One region of the Salmonella sp. GDC200615 genome, then DNA from elsewhere that is predicted to be linked to it. Evidence: predicted binding sites of a transcription regulator. Region 1 holds the regulator's gene; each other region holds the start of a gene.
What was found. Region 1 encodes PurR, which represses purine synthesis genes. Its sites were predicted from a motif close to CANGCAAACGTTTGCNTG; they were not measured.
Positions count from the first base shown of each region.

Region 2: pyrC (dihydroorotase) is a predicted target of PurR. The motif match lies at 2,112-2,129, and genes of this name have one in related genera.
Region 3: purE (5-(carboxyamino)imidazole ribonucleotide mutase) is a predicted target of PurR. The motif match lies at 1,124-1,141, and genes of this name have one in related genera.

Region 1 covers NZ_CP192247.1:2,148,518-2,151,796, reverse strand. The annotation lists gene sodB (superoxide dismutase [Fe]) at 16-597, shown strand; gene ACQ29O_RS10260 (YnhF family membrane protein) at 680-769, opposite strand; gene purR (HTH-type transcriptional repressor PurR) at 1,065-2,090, shown strand; gene punR (DNA-binding transcriptional activator PunR) at 2,087-3,019, opposite strand; gene punC (purine nucleoside transporter PunC) at 3,132-3,279, shown strand, end outside.
Region 2 covers NZ_CP192247.1:1,882,981-1,886,259, forward strand. The annotation lists gene solA (N-methyl-L-tryptophan oxidase) at 1-41, opposite strand, end outside; gene bssS (biofilm formation regulator BssS) at 154-408, opposite strand; gene dinI (DNA damage-inducible protein I) at 698-943, opposite strand; gene pyrC (dihydroorotase) at 1,017-2,063, opposite strand; gene ACQ29O_RS08875 (lipoprotein) at 2,168-2,701, opposite strand; gene grxB (glutaredoxin 2) at 2,851-3,279, opposite strand, start outside.
Region 3 covers NZ_CP192247.1:3,308,255-3,311,533, forward strand. The annotation lists gene ppiB (peptidylprolyl isomerase B) at 1-369, shown strand, start outside; gene lpxH (UDP-2,3-diacylglucosamine diphosphatase) at 372-1,094, shown strand; gene purE (5-(carboxyamino)imidazole ribonucleotide mutase) at 1,212-1,721, shown strand; gene purK (5-(carboxyamino)imidazole ribonucleotide synthase) at 1,718-2,785, shown strand; gene ACQ29O_RS16030 (carbamate kinase) at 2,826-3,279, opposite strand, start outside.

The DNA.
Region 1 (3,279 bases):
ATAAGGAGAGAAGCAATGTCGTTCGAATTACCTGCATTACCGTATGCCAAAGATGCTCTGGCGCCGCATATTTCTGCTGAGACGCTGGAATATCACTATGGCAAACATCATCAGACTTACGTGACCAATCTTAACAATTTGATCAAAGGCACGGCGTTTGAAGGCAAATCGCTGGAAGAGATCGTGCGCACTTCCGAAGGCGGCATCTTTAATAACGCCGCTCAGGTGTGGAACCACACCTTCTACTGGAACTGCCTGGCGCCAAACGCTGGCGGCGAACCGACCGGGAAACTGGCTGATGCTATCGCGGCATCTTTTGGCAGCTTCGCGGAATTTAAAGCGCAGTTCACCGATGCCGCTATCAAAAACTTTGGTTCCGGATGGACATGGCTGGTAAAAAGCGCTGATGGCAAACTGGCTATCGTTTCTACCTCAAATGCCGGTACGCCGCTGACTACGGATGCAACGCCGTTGCTGACGGTTGATGTGTGGGAACACGCGTATTACATCGACTACCGCAACGCCCGTCCAAACTATCTGGAGCATTTCTGGGCGCTGGTTAACTGGGAATTTGTTGCGAAAAATCTCGCCGCATAAGTCTGAGTACGCAGAAGGTACGCCTTCTGCGTTTTAGAGAGGGATAGAATAGAGGAGACGCCCACCCTCAGAAGAGAGGAAATCAGTGCAGAGCGGCCGTTAATCCACCTGCGACAATCACGCCCAGAACAATCAGCGTAGTAATCAACGAAAATTTCAGGTCGGTACTCATCAAGTTTTCTCCTTTTTATTCCCACACAAAAAGTGATATAGCGCATTTTTGCACATTCCCGCACAAAAATCTCTCATGTTTTATATTGATAACTGTTTTTAACGCTTCCCCTTTTCCTCAAGATCAGACAAAATTCCAGGCTTACTGAATTAGCGTAACGGCCATTGACCCCTTCCTGACGTTCCGTGTCGTTTTTCCGGCGTGCCGCAACCCTGATGTTGCGATTAGGGTGTGTGTAGGCAAACGTTTACCTGGCGTTTCTCAGGAGCTTAGCGAGGGTCTGGAGTGAAATGTAATGGCAACAATTAAAGATGTAGCGAAACGAGCAAACGTTTCCACTACAACTGTATCACACGTAATCAACAAAACGCGTTTTGTCGCTGAAGAAACGCGTAACGCGGTCTGGGCGGCAATTAAAGAGCTGCACTACTCTCCCAGCGCCGTCGCGCGTAGCCTGAAGGTTAACCATACCAAGTCGATAGGCTTACTGGCGACCAGCAGCGAAGCGGCCTATTTTGCCGAAATTATCGAGGCGGTTGAAAAAAACTGTTTCCAGAAAGGCTATACGCTGATTTTAGGCAACGCCTGGAATAACCTGGAAAAACAGCGCGCCTACCTGTCCATGATGGCGCAAAAGCGCGTGGATGGCCTGCTGGTGATGTGTTCTGAGTATCCAGAACCTCTGCTTTCCATGCTGGAAGAGTATCGCCATATTCCGATGGTGGTGATGGACTGGGGTGAAGCGAAGGCCGATTTTACCGACACGGTGATTGATAACGCCTTTGCAGGCGGCTATATGGCGGGTCGTTATCTGGTTGAGCGCGGCCACCGGGATATCGGCGTTATTCCCGGCCCGCTGGAGCGCAACACCGGCGCGGGCCGGCTGGCAGGCTTTATGAAAGCCATGGAGGAGGCGCTGATCAACGTGCCGGACAACTGGATTGTTCAGGGCGACTTCGAGCCGGAATCCGGTTACCACGCGATGCAGCAAATTTTATCGCAGTCACATCGCCCTACCGCCGTTTTCTGCGGCGGCGATATTATGGCGATGGGCGCGCTTTGCGCGGCTGACGAAATGGGGCTTCGCGTACCGCAGGACGTTTCGGTGATCGGTTATGACAATGTGCGTAACGCCCGTTACTTTACCCCGGCGCTGACGACGATTCACCAGCCCAAAGACTCTTTAGGCGAAACCGCATTTAATATGCTATTGGATCGCATCGTCAATAAGCGCGAAGAGTCACAGTCTATTGAAGTTCATCCACGCCTGGTTGAGCGTCGCTCGGTCGCTGACGGCCCGTTCCGCGACTATCGGCGTTAATCCCCGCTGTCGGGAGCCTCTTCTGGCTCCCGCAGCCACTCCCGATTCAACGTTTCGCTATCGCCCAAATAGTCCAGCAGCCATGCCAGCGCGGGCGAGGCTTCGTTTTGCTGCCACGTCACGCAACAGGCCGCATCGGGAAACGGATTCTCTAACGTCAGCGCCACCCATTTTCCGCTGTCTATCCACTGTCGGGCAAAATGCGTCGGCACCATTCCCACGCATAGTCCTGCCGACAGGCAGGTTGCCGATGACTCCCAGTCCGGTACGACGACCCTTTTTTGGTTATCCAGCAGCCAGGTAATCCGTTTCGGTAAGGTTCGCGAAGTGTCTTCCCTGACCAGCGACGGCCAGTTGCGCAGGGTATCATCGCTTAACGGCCCAGGCATCGACGCCAGCGGGTGATCGCTTGCCACTACGCAGCTCCAGCTCAGGGTCCCCATATCCCGAAAAGCGTAACGCCCCCCTACCGGAATCGCCTGCGTCGCCCCAATCGCCAGTTCGACACGCCCGTCGGAGAGCGCGTCCCAGACGCCGTTAAACACCTCCTGAAAAACCAGCAGTTCCACATCGTCAAAATGGCGATAGAAATCGACGATCATCTGCCGGGTACGTTCTGGTCTGACGATATTGTCCACCGCAATAGCTAACTGCCCACGCCAACCATTAGCAATTTGCTGACACTGTTGGCGAGTGATCTGCATTTTTTTGATAACAGAACGCCCTTCTTTTAAAAACCAGACGCCAGCAGGCGTCAGTTCAACATCACGGTGACGTCGTACAAAAAGCGGTACGGCCAGCCACTCCTCTAACTGACGAACGGTGTAACTGACTGCTGAAGGCACACGGTGCAGTTCCTGCGCCGCCGCGCTAAAACTGCCATTGCGCGCTACGGCGTCAACCACTTCAAGCGAGTATTCCGACCACATAATTTGCCTACAAAAATTTTGAATTCACTGGACAAATATTAACGTTTCACAACCGTAATTTCACTCCCTACACTCTGCGACAATGTCTGTCTGATAAGAAAGAGAAACAAATATGCAACCTGGAAAAGGTTTTTTAGTCTGGTTAGCCGGTCTTAGCGTGCTGGGATTTCTGGCTACGGACATGTACCTGCCCGCGTTTGCCGCCATACAGGCGGATTTACAAACGCCTGCCGCCGCGGTCAGCGCCAGCCTAAGCCTGT
Region 2 (3,279 bases), 270 kb from region 1:
CCAACCGAACCGCTGCCGATAATAATAAGGTCGTATTTCATCAGCTTCTCTCTGCTATCGCGATGATTTCAGGGTAAATAACTGCGCTGAGATATACAAGCCAGAAATAAGTGAGGCACCTTACGGTGCCTGAGAGAGGGGGAGCGCGTCACGCTAATGGCGACGATACTCGTTTTCCTGGTAATCACTTGATTCTATTTTGGCGATGCCGGCTTCTAATATTGAAATAAATTGCCTGGCTACATCTGTCGTTAACCAGAGCGTTTGACCAACTTCAGTCCCTTCCGGTTCCGGACGATTTGGGGTCTGGTAGTGCAAACGCAGCATCAGCGCATCATAGCTATCGACGGTGCTGATGTCCCATCCTACAAGCGGATGGGTCTGAATGACTTCATTATTCTTTTCCATCATGCCCCCCTGGTACGTGTTATAAGACAACGGTTCTCGAGGTTCAATGCGTGTTTTTCTTCTGAAGCAACTTCAGTATACCAATTAATAAGGCTATTCACTGCGTTTTTAAAGAGACCGGAGGATAAATTTCTCTTTTTAAGAATTATATGAACAATAAAGCGGCAGTTCATTCATATTTTTTTAGGATGTTGTGCAATTATTTTGACGGTCAGGCGAAATATTCATCAGTTGCGCAAATAAAAAAGCCGGGGCGACCCGGCAAACATACATCACTGCATATCATTTTTTATTCATTGATGAACCAGTCATCAGCGCTCTCCCAGGTCTCCTGGAGAATCTCGCTAATGCGTTCTTTGTCCTCTTTTGATGCGCCAATGACGGACAAGTTGTTGGCGGTAGCGTAACGCACGGTGACGTTACCCAAGTTCTCAGGAAAATGATGGCTAATACGACGGGAGAGTTCGCCCGCCAGCGCATCAATCGCACCGGCAGGCAGAGGTGACGTTTTGGCTATAGTGACTTCAATACGCATAATGGCCCCCTGTTGAATATACTGGATATATATACAGTTAAATCTAATATATAGCAACAGGTAAGCGCATTTTTTATTTTTTTACTGACCAGCGTACTGTTTCACCCGCTAAAAAAGGCACCAGCGAATCATCAGCCAGCGCGATATTTTCCGGTACCTGTTGTTCATCGCGAACCAGTTCCACCCACCCCGCATTCACCGGCAGGCCATAGAATTGCGGGCCATTCAGTGAACAGAACGCTTCAAAGTGCGCCAGCGCGTTCATTTCCTCAAACACGGCGGCATAACTGCCAAGGGCGGAGGGAGCGTTGAAACAACCGGCGCAGCCGCAACTAGTCTCTTTACGATGACGTGAATGCGGCGCTGAATCCGTCCCCAGGAAGGCGCGCGTAAAACCACTGGCAACCAGTTCGCGTAACGCCTGCTGGTGAATATTGCGTTTCAGAATCGGCAGACAGTACAGGTGAGGACGAATGCCGCCGACCAGCATATCATTACGGTTAAACATTAAATGTTGAGGCGTAATGGTAGCCGCCAGGTAGTCGTTGCCGTCACGTACATACTGCGCGGCATCTTTGGTCGTGATGTGCTCAAAGACCACTTTAAGCGCGGTCAGACGCTGGCGTAGCGGTTCCATTACGGTGTCGATAAAACGCGCTTCGCGATCGAAGATATCAACCTCCGTATGGGTCACCTCACCGTGGACCAGCAATGGCATTCCGAGTTTTTCCATCCGCTCCAGTACCGGCATGATAGCGTCGACTGACGTTACGCCATGGCTGGAGTTAGTGGTGGCATTGGCCGGGTAAAGCTTAGCCGCAGTAAATACGCCTTCATGGAAACCACGCTCCAGTTCATCGGCATCGAGCGAATCCGTTAAATAGCAGGTCATTAACGGCGTGAAATCATGCCCGGCGGGCACCGCATCGAGAATACGCTGGCGGTAGGCGATCGCTGCATCAACGGTCGTGATGGGGGACGCCAGGTTCGGCATCACGATAGCGCGACCATAAATTTCGCTGGTATAGGGTACGACCGTTTTTAACATGTCGCCATCGCGAAGGTGAACGTGCCAGTCGTCCGGGCGGCGGATCTTTAAAACCTGGGATGGTGCAGTCATTAATAAGCTCCGGCTGAGGAATAGTCTTTTTGCCGGAAACAAAGGATAAGCGGAAACGTTTTCGTTTGCACGTAAAAAAAAGGGCGCGAGCGCGCCCTCCGAAATCAATTGGTGAAAGGAATAACGATTTCACCAGGTTTAACTTCAATGCCTTTCGCGAGTTTCTTTGCTAACGCTTCGCCTTTACTGCTGTCCTCACGCAACACGTAAGCGGGCCGCTGGTTAAAGTAGCTACGTAAAGACTGATTTAAATAAGGCAGGAGCGTTTGTAGCACCGATTGCATTTTCTCCGGCGTCACGGTGGCGTCTACTACTTCCATCTCCTGAAGATAGATGGCGCCTTTTTCTTTATCAAAGACCGGCAGGGCTTTTAGCTTGAGTTTCATCGTCGCTTTTTGACTGCCAAACAGGGAATTCATATCCAGCCTGGCATCGCCAGTAAGGGTGACTTTATTAGGTTCTTCCCGACCAATCTGGCTGACAAGGTTAGTCAATACGATATGCGCGTCGGCAATGCCGGGCAGACCAATATCTTTTGAGAAATTATTCCGTTTTTCAAGCGCTTGATTGATTTCTTGTTCGCTAATGGTGTATTGCGTAAGTTGATTACAACCCACTAACAGGCCGCTAACTACCAGCGCAGCGGCAAAAAAACTTTTTCATGGCGTTCCTTAGCATGTTGCCTGTGCCCTAATCTTGACACAAAGCAGCATGTCGCGCCAGCGGACATGGTGCCACTAGAAAAAGCTGAAAAAGGCGGCAAGAAAGGGTTGCCGCCTGGCGGGAGTTAGATAGCCATTGAGTAGAGTAAATTAATTTGCGTCTGCTTCGCCATATTATCGCGATAGTCCGCGACTTTTGTCGGCCAGTGGATACCGGCGACCAGCGTCAGATTACGCAGAAGCGGAAACAGATGAATATCATCTTCCGATAATTCGCCGTTAACGGCGTTAGGCTGTACGATGAGTTTATCCAGCAAACGTAAATCATCGCCGATCTTTTTAATCAGTCCTGCAGAGTGCGCAAGATGGTTGTCAAAACTGCCAGATGAGGCTTCTTTTTTGCGGATAAAATACTGACGCGCCGCAGGGGTAGAAAATTCATCGAAAGCGGATTTTGCAAATCGCGGCAGCAGTAGCTGATTAACGTAACCGTTAACTTTGCGCAACCACTCTTCAATGGCTGTATTGCGTTTCCCGGTTAACAGCGGTTTGCC
Region 3 (3,279 bases), 1.2 Mb from region 1:
CGTGTGATTAACGGTTTTATGATTCAGGGCGGCGGCTTTGAGCCGGGCATGAAACAGAAAGCCACCAAAGAGGCGATCAAAAACGAAGCCAACAATGGTCTGAAAAATACCCGTGGTACGTTGGCAATGGCACGTACTCAGGCGCCACATTCGGCTACCGCGCAATTCTTCATCAACGTGGCAGACAACGACTTCCTGAACTTCTCCGGCGAAAGTCTGCAGGGCTGGGGCTACTGCGTCTTTGCGGAAGTTGTAGAAGGTATGGACGTGGTAGATAAAATCAAAGGCGTCGCCACTGGCCGTAGCGGTATGCACCAGGACGTACCAAAAGAAGACGTCATCATTGAAAACGTGACCGTCAGCGAGTAATCGTGGCGACACTGTTTATTGCAGACTTGCATCTGCAAACGGAAGAACCGGCGATCGTCGCCGGTTTTCTGCGTTTTTTAGCCGTAGAAGCCCGCCAGGCCGACGCGCTGTATATTCTTGGCGATCTCTTCGAGGCCTGGATTGGCGACGACGACCCCAACCCGCTACATCGTGAAATGGCCGTTGCCATTAAATCGCTGGTTGATTCCGGCGTCCCCTGCTTCTTTATTCATGGTAATCGCGACTTCCTGATTGGCAAACGCTTTGCCCGCGAAAGCGGCATGACGCTACTGCCGCAGGAAAAAGTGCTCGACCTGTATGGCCGCAATGTGTTGATTATGCACGGCGATACGCTCTGTACCGATGATGCCGGATATCAGGCGTTTCGCGCCAAAGTCCATAATCCGTGGGTTCAACGGCTGTTCCTTACCCTGCCGCTGTTTATCCGCCGCCGTATCGCCGCCAGAATGCGCGCCGGCAGTAAAGCCGCCAACAGCAGCAAATCGCTGGATATTATGGACGTCAATGCGCAGACCGTCGTCGCCGAAATGGAAAAACACCGCGTACAGTGGCTGATTCACGGTCACACCCACCGCCCGGCGGTGCATGAACTTTCCGCCAACGACCAGCCCGCGTTCCGCGTGGTGTTAGGCGCATGGCATCATGAAGGTTCAATGGTAAAAGTCACGCCGGACAACGTTGAGTTAATCGCCTTCCCCCTGTAAATGTTCGTCGAATCGTCCGTTACGGCGCGCACGCAACCGTTTTCCTTGCCTGATTATCATGCTATTCTCTGACACCTCAAAAGCAGCGTGTCCCGCACCACAGGAGTTTTAAGACGCATGTCTTCCCGCAATAATCCGGCGCGTGTCGCCATCGTGATGGGGTCCAAAAGCGACTGGGCTACCATGCAATTCGCCGCCGAAATTTTTGAAATTCTGGATGTCCCGCACCATGTAGAAGTGGTTTCCGCCCATCGCACCCCCGATAAACTGTTCAGCTTCGCCGAAACGGCGGAAGAGAACGGATATCAAGTGATTATTGCCGGCGCGGGCGGCGCGGCGCACCTGCCGGGAATGATTGCGGCAAAAACGCTGGTCCCGGTACTCGGCGTGCCGGTACAAAGCGCTGCGCTAAGCGGCGTGGACAGCCTCTACTCCATTGTGCAGATGCCGCGCGGCATTCCGGTGGGTACGCTGGCGATCGGTAAAGCCGGTGCCGCTAACGCCGCCCTGCTCGCCGCGCAGATTCTGGCGCAACACGACGCGGAACTGCATCAGCGCATTGCCGACTGGCGCAAAGCGCAAACCGATGAAGTACTGGAAAATCCCGATCCGCGGGGGACGCTATGAAGCAAGTTTGCGTTCTCGGCAACGGACAACTGGGCCGAATGCTGCGCCAGGCGGGCGAACCGCTGGGTATCGCCGTCTGGCCGGTTGGTCTGGATGCAGAGCCTACCGCCGTGCCGGTACAGCAGAGCGTCATTACCGCAGAGATTGAGCGCTGGCCGGAAACCGCGCTTACCCGCGAGCTGGCGCGCCACCCGGCCTTCGTCAATCGCGATGTATTTCCGATCATCGCCGACCGTCTGACACAAAAACAGCTTTTCGATAAACTGGGACTCGCGACCGCGCCGTGGCAGCTGCTGACCAGCACCGACGAGTGGTCCGGCATCTTTGACCGTCTGGGCGAACTGGCGATTATTAAGCGTCGCGTTGGCGGCTACGACGGTCGCGGGCAGTGGCGTCTACGCGCGGACGAAACCGGGCAACTGCCGGATGACTGCTATGGCGAATGTATTGTTGAGCGCGGTATCCATTTTTCCGGCGAAGTGTCGTTAGTCGGCGCGCGCGCTCATGACGGCAGTACCGTGTTTTACCCGCTAACGCACAATTTGCATCAGGACGGTATCTTGCGGACCAGCGTCGCGTTCCCACAGGCGAACGCCGAACAGCAGGAGCAGGCGGAATCGATGCTGTCAGCAATTATGCAGGCGTTGAACTACGTCGGCGTAATGGCGATGGAATGTTTTATCACGCCGGAAGGCCTGTTAATCAATGAACTGGCGCCGCGCGTGCATAACAGCGGACACTGGACGCAAAATGGCGCCAGCATCAGTCAGTTTGAATTGCATTTGCGCGCGATTACCGGCCTGCCGTTGCCCGCGCCGGTGATTAACGCCCCGTCGGTGATGATCAATCTGATCGGCAGCGAGCTGAATTACGACTGGCTGAAGCTGCCGCTGGTACATCTGCACTGGTATGATAAAGCGGTACGTCCGGGGCGAAAAGTCGGCCATCTGAATCTGACCGACAGCGATACGTCACGTCTTAGCGCCACCCTGGAAGCGCTCTCTCCGCTCCTGCCGGGCGAATACGCCAGCGGCATTATCTGGGCGCAAAGTAAGCTTAAATAAACAGCGTGGGCGGCGCATTCTCTGTCGCCGCCCGTCGCGATCACAGACGGATGCAGGTTCCCGCCCTGCCCGCCAGGGTATCGTCAATACGCGATAATGCGCCAATCCATGCCGGCTTTCCGCACCGCTTCACATACCCGCTTACCGCGGTCACCTTCGGCCCCATCGCGCCATCGGCTTTGGCAAACGGCGCCAGCTCATCGGGCGAAGCCTGACGAATAGCGCGCTGCTGCGGCGTTCCCCAATGTTCATACACCGCATCCGCATCCGTCAAAATGATCAGACCATCGGCCGCTATCTGCTCCGCCAGCAATGCCGCCGCCAGGTCTTTATCTATCACCGCCTCGACCCCTTCGCCTTCGCCGGCAACAGGTACCCCGCCACCGCCGCTGCAAATCACCACATGGCCCTCTTTTAGCAATAACTCAATAGCGGCGCTTTCGATAATCTGACGCGGCGCCGGGGAAGCGACGACACGGCGCAGATATTTTCCA